2 regions of the Amycolatopsis samaneae genome follow, and region 1 is predicted to be linked to the other one. Evidence: riboswitches for the same ligand, from Rfam matches in the RefSeq annotation. Region 1 holds a riboswitch; the other holds the start of a gene.
The links. A riboswitch is a leader RNA that binds a small molecule or an ion and turns the genes downstream of it on or off. The one in region 1 is predicted to bind cobalamin.
Positions count from the first base shown of each region.

Region 1 (3,083 bases):
CAGCGAGGCCAGCCGCGACCGGACGCGGACGTCGAGCAGTTCGGCCGCCGTGGCACGATCCCGCACCGCGGCGCGCGCGGCCGTGAGGTCGACGTTCCCGGGACCTTGACGCAAAGCCTTGCCCAGCAGGACGACCTCGTCGACCTTCTGCCGCGCGAACGCCAGCCAGCTCTTGAGTCGGGCGTCGAGGGCGGTTTCCCGCTCGACGTCGTAGGGCACGTGCAGCAGCGAGCACGACGTCGAGACGCTCACCCGCGCCGCGGTGCCCAGCAGCGTCGCCGCGCGGGCGAGCGCCTGCTCGGGGTCGGTGCGCCACACGTTGCGGCCGTCGACCACGCCGGCCAGGACCTCCTTGTCCCGCAACGCCCCCTCCGCGGCCACGGCGTCCACAGTGGACGGATCGGTGACCAGGTCGACGGCGAGCGCGTCGATGGGGGAGCGGGCCAGCACGCCCAGACCGCGGCCGAGACCGCCGAAGTACCCGGCGACCAGCAGCTTCGGCCGGGCGGTCGCCTTCGCCAGGACGTGGTAGGCGCGGGTGAGGGCGTTCAGCTCCTTCTCGCCGCGGTCCGCCGCGAACGCGGGCTCGTCCAGCTGGACCCACTCCGCCCCGGCGTCGTGCAGTTGTTCCAGCAGCTCGGCGTAGCGCAGCAGCAGCCGGTCGAGCAGTTCCAGCGGCCGGAAGCCCTCGGGCGCGTCGCCGGCGGCCTTCGACAGCAGCAGGAAGGTCACCGGGCCGACGAGCACCGGCCGGGTCTCGTACCCGGCGGCCTTCGCCTCGCGGTATTCGTCGAGCGGCTTCGTGCCGGTGAGGGTGAACGTCGTGTCCGGGCCCAGTTCCGGGACGAGATAGTGGTAGTTGGTGTCGAACCACTTGGTCATCTCGAGCGCGGGCGCGTCCTGGACGCCGCGGGCGGCGGCGAAGTAGGTGTCGAGCGGGGAAAGGCCCAGTCCGGTGAACCGGGCGGGCAGCGCGCCGAACAGTTCGGCGGTGTCGAGCACCTGGTCGTAGTGGGAGAACGTGTTCGACGGGATCGAGTCCAGCCCGGCGGCGGCCAGTTCCCGCCAGGTGGCGGCCCGCAGGGCCCGGCCGGTTTCGGCGAGCGCGGCTTCGTCGATCTTCCCGGACCAGTAGCGCTCCACAGCGCGTTTGAGTTCCCGGTCCGGGCCGATACGTGGGTAACCCAGCACGGTGCTGCCGACGGGATTTTCGGTGACGCGGTGGTCAGGCACAGCTCTCTCCTCGCGAGCTCGTCGAAGGAGCCCGTGCGCGCGGGAGTGACCGCCCTTCGGTCGTGCCCATCCCGCGAGGCCCGGACTCACGCACGCCCTCGGCGCACGTACCACGGGCAGGTCTTCGGACTCGTGGGCGTCGTGCTCGCGCCTACCGGCCGTCGCTTCCCGGACACCGCGTCCAGTGCTTTACCGTGTCTCGCACGGTGACGGCTTTCGTTCCCACATACCGCTGCGGGGCAGTCCCGGATTCCCACCGGGTTCCCTCTTGCCTCTCCCGGACACGGCGCGCCGCCCCCGGGAGAACCCATGGCACCGACGAGCCTACAGAACCCGTACCACGCGTGACCAGAGACGAGACTCGCGTGACTGGAGACGTAACTCGCGTGATGGGAGACGGACCGCCTCCCATCACGCGAGTTACGTGCTCGATCACGCGAGTTACGTGCTCAGTCCCAGTCGAGGGCGCCGCCGGACTGGTACTCGATGACGCGGGTCTCGAAGAAGTTCTTCTCCTTCTTGAGGTCCATCGCCTCCGACATCCACGGGAACGGGTTCTCGGTCTCGCCGAAGATCGGGGCGAGGCCGATCTGCTGGGCGCGGCGGTCGGTGATGAAGTGCATGTACTGCTCGCACAGCTCGTGCGAGAGGCCCAGCATGCCGCGCGGCATGGTGTCGCGGGCGTAGGCGACCTCCAGCGCGCACGCCTCGGTCAGCATCCCGCGCACCTCGGCCTGGAACTCCTCGGTCCACAGGTGCGGGTTCTCGATCTTGATCTGGTTGATGCAGTCGATCCCGAAGTTCAGGTGGATCGACTCGTCGCGCAGGATGTACTGGTACTGCTCGGCGATCCCGACCATCTTGTTCCGGCGGCCCAGCGAGAGGATCTGCGCGAAGCCGGTGTAGAACCACATGCCCTCGAAGATCACGTAGAACGCGACGAGGTCACGCAGGAACGCCTGGTCTGCCTCCGGGGTGCCGGTCTCGAAGTCCGGGTTCTCCAGGTTCTGCGTGTACTTCAGCGCCCACGCGTCCTTGTCCGAAATGGACGGGACCTCGCGGTACATGTTGAACAGCTCGCCCTCGACCAGGCCGAGGCTTTCGCAGATGTACTGGAAGGTGTGCGTGTGCACGGCCTCCTCGAACGCCTGGCGCAACAGGTACTGGCGGCATTCGGGGTTGGTGATCTGGCGGTACACGGCGAGCACGATGTTGTTGGCCACCAACGACTCCGCCGTCGCGAAGAAGCCGAGGTTGCGCTTGAGCATGGTGCGCTCGTCCTCGGTCAGCCCGTCGGCCGACTTCCACAGCGCGATGTCGGCCTGCATGGCGACCTCGGTCGGCATCCAGTGGTTGTTGCAGCCGGCGAGGTACTTCTCCCACGCCCAGCGGTACTTCATCGGCAGCAGCTGGTTGACGTCGGCGCGGGCGTTGATCATCCGCTTGTCGTCGACGTTGATGCGGGCGGCGCCGACCTCGATCTCGCCGAGACCGGTCGCGTCCGTGGTTTCCAGGTTGGTCATCTCAGGGGCTCCAGGGAGGTTCGGGGCAGGTCCGTGGGGGCCTCCTTGAGGGACTCCAGGTCCCTCAAGGAGGCCCCCACGGATCACGGGGGACTACTGGCAGGCTTCGCAGTCGGGGTCGTCGATGCGGCAGGCGGCGCCTTCGACGGCGGCGAAGTCGACGTCTTCCACCTTGGGCATCTCCTTCGGCTCGGCCGCGGGCGGCGTCACCGGCACGGCCGCCTCCGGCGAGGGCGACGGCGACGGCGCGGGCGAGGCCGCCGGGGAAGCCGCCGGAACCGCGGCCGAGGGCGACGCCGCGGGAGCGGCGGGGGCCGGGGTGGCCGA
Region 1 covers NZ_BAABHG010000001.1:794,792-797,874, reverse strand. Annotated here, with positions in the region: gene metE (5-methyltetrahydropteroyltriglutamate--homocysteine S-methyltransferase) at 1-1,233, opposite strand, end outside; cobalamin riboswitch at 1,332-1,559, opposite strand; gene ABD987_RS03400 (ribonucleotide-diphosphate reductase subunit beta) at 1,683-2,756, opposite strand; gene ABD987_RS03395 (ribonucleoside-diphosphate reductase subunit alpha) at 2,850-3,083, opposite strand, start outside.

Region 2 (3,083 bases), on a different contig from region 1:
GCGCACGCGTCCGGAGAGCAGCCCGCCGGTGAAGTGCGGGACGAGCCCGTTGATCGCCCCGAGGAACGTCGACTTCCCCGCGCCGGTGCGCCCGGCGACGAGGCACAGCTCGCCCTCCTCGACCAAAAGGTCCACAGTGGACAGTGTCGGCCTCGTCGCGTCCGGATAGGTGACACTCACCTGCGAGAACTCGATCACCGCGACACCTCCATGACCGGGACCGGACGCGGCGCCAGCCACGCGGGGACCACGCCGACCAGCAGCGAAAGCGCGTGCCATGGCGAAAGTTCGGGCCAGCGCAAGGGATTCAGCGACGGATAGAGATCCGTGGCGTCGACGTGCCCGGTCAGGAACAGCAACGCGCACGCGCCCACCCCGGACAGCGCGACCAGCGTCTCCTCCAGCCGCCACCGATCCGGCCGGTACCGCGTCCGCCGCACCCGGCGGCCGCCGAGGACGAATCCGACGGCGGCGGCGACGAGCCCGGCCACCAGCATCGGCAGCCCCAGCCACGTCGACGTCCCGTCGAGCACGCCGTAGACGCCGACACACACGCCCACCAGTCCGCCCAGCACACAGACGCCGATCAACGTCCGCACTCGCGGGCTCAGGTAGCCGCGCCGCCCGTAGCCACGGGAGTCCATCGCGGCGGCGAGCCGCAGCGATCGGTTCATCGCGTCCTCCAGCACGGGGATCACGACGCCCTTCAACGCCTTCATCCCGCGCTGCCGCCCGGCACGGAGCCGTCGCGCCCGCCGGACACGCTGGACGCTCTCGACGAGCTGCGGCGCGACCGACAGTGCGACCGTGACCGCCGTGCCGACCTCGTACAACGCCCCGGGGACCGCCTTGAGCATGCGTTTGGGGTTCGCCAGCGCGTTCGCCGCGCCAATACAGATGATCATGGTCGCCAGCCGGAGCCCGTCGTAGAACCCACCGAGCAGCTCCTCCGCCGACGTCGGCCCGAGCAGCGTGATCCCGGCCGCGATCGAGGGCAGCGGGATGCTCGGCAGGGTGAACAGGACGTGCCCGCCGTCCTCGCCGCCGATCAGGATCCGGAAGAAGATCCGCGAGGCTAGGACCAGGGCACCGACGTAGGCGTAGAGCCGGAAGGCCACGGCCCACGGCGCGTCGCTGCGCCGGTTCGCGACCACGAGTCCCGCCACCGCGATGATCAGCCCGAGCAGCAGCGGGTTGGTCGTGTGGCTCGCCGCGACGGCCAGCGACAACGCCCACACCCACCACGCGCCGGGATGCAGCGTCCGCGGCGCGCGGCCGAGGTTACTGAACGCCACGCCGGCGCCGCCGGGCCACGAACACGGCGGCGCCACCGACCACCACGAGCGCGGCCACGCCGAGCACGACGCCCCACGGGAAGCCCGCGTCCGCCGACGCACCGGTGGCCTGCGACGTCGCGGGCGGCTGCGCGGCGCGCACCGGCGCGACCCGCGGCGGCGGGTTGGCACCGAAGGACTTCCCGTGCGAGAACGCCCATCCCTCGAAGCCGCCCGGCGCCGGCTTGTGGGTGGTCGCGCCCTCCTGGCTCGACACCCAGGCCCCGTTCGCGCCGTTCCAGTAGCCCCAGAAGTCCGTGGCCGAGGGCATCGCGGCGCAGGATTCGGCGTCCGGGCCCGGTTTGCCGTCGATCCGGCAGGCCACCGCGAGCCCGTAACGCTGCGAGCCGGTCACGGCGAAGCCCGCGTTCTGCAGCGCGGTCATGCCGGTGGCCTGCTCGCCGGGCGCGCACCGGACGACCGGGTCCCCACCGAGGTCCCCGAAGTCCACGATCACCGTCACCCCGGCACCGTCTTGGCAGTAGCCCGGGACGCCCTTGCCCTGCTCGGCGGTCGCGGGCGTGCTCGCACCGGCTCCGCCGAGCAGCACGAGCGCGACGACGGCGAGCAGCCTCGCCAGGACCGCGGCGGACTGACGTGTGCGGGACATCGGGCACCTTTCCCGGTCCGTCGCAGGCGCCCCCGACCAGCGCACGACGGCGTCAGCCCCAGGACTCCCGGATGGACCTCGACAACTTCGGGAGCACCAGGCACGGGCGATCCGGCTCACGGTCACGGGCCGCTCACGGCTGCGGGTCAGCGCCGGACTTTCACCGGCTTCTCCCGGGCGAGGTGGTCTAACCCGCTGACGTTAACCCACGGGAGGCGGACTCCGGAAGCGACGCGAGCCACACCTACACTCACCGATCGTGGGACAGGGACAGCTTCGCGTCGGCCTCGTCGGTACCGGTCCGTGGGCACGGACGGTGCACGCGCCGAGCCTCGCCGATCATCCGGGGACGACGCTGAGCGCGGTCTGGTCCCGCCGCCCCGAGGCCGCCCGCGAACTCGCCGAGACACACTGCGCCACCGCCGCGGGCAGCGTCGAGGAGCTGTTCGCCCAGGTCGACGCCGTCGCGTTCGCGGTGCCGCCCGCCGTGCAGGCCGAGCTGGGCGTCCGCGCGGCCGAAGCGGGCAAGCACCTGATCCTGGAGAAGCCGCTGGCCGGCGATCTCGCCGGGGCCCGGCGCCTCGCGGACGCCGTCGACGCGGCCGGGGTCGCCGCCCTCATGGTGCTGATCCTGCGGTACGCGGAGCAGACCAGGGACTGGCTGGCCGGGATCGCCGAGGCGGGTGGCTGGCGCGGCGGCGGGGCCCGCTGGCTCTCCGGCGCGCTGCTGGGCGGCCAGTACGCGGGTTCGAGCTGGCGGACGGATTCGGGCGCGCTCTACGACGTCGGCCCGCACGCGTTCGACCTGCTCGACGCCGCGCTCGGCCCGATCACCGAGGTGCTGGCCGCGCACCGTGGCCCGGACGACCTCTGGCAGCTGCTCTTCGCGCACGAAGGCGGCGCGACCAGCACGGCGACGTTGTCCCTGCGGCTGCCGATTCAGCCGACCGTGGTCGAGGTCGCGATCTACGGCGAGCACGGCTACCGCACGCTGGGCCGGAAGGCGGGCGCGGCGCGCGAGTCCTACACCGCGTTGCTGGACGACTTCGCCGCGATGATCGCCAGTGGCACCACCGCGCATCCCTGCGACGCACGGCGCGGCCTGCACCTGCAGACCGTCATCGAACGCGCGCGGGAAC
Region 2 covers NZ_BAABHG010000007.1:319,248-322,330, reverse strand. Annotated here, with positions in the region: gene ABD987_RS20565 (ABC transporter ATP-binding protein) at 1-198, opposite strand, end outside; gene ABD987_RS20560 (CbiQ family ECF transporter T component) at 195-1,295, opposite strand; gene ABD987_RS20555 (hypothetical protein) at 1,282-1,944, opposite strand; cobalamin riboswitch at 2,032-2,170, opposite strand; gene ABD987_RS20550 (Gfo/Idh/MocA family protein) at 2,204-3,083, shown strand, end outside.
Region 2: another riboswitch for cobalamin. It lies ahead of ABD987_RS20555 (hypothetical protein); the one in region 1 lies ahead of metE (5-methyltetrahydropteroyltriglutamate--homocysteine S-methyltransferase).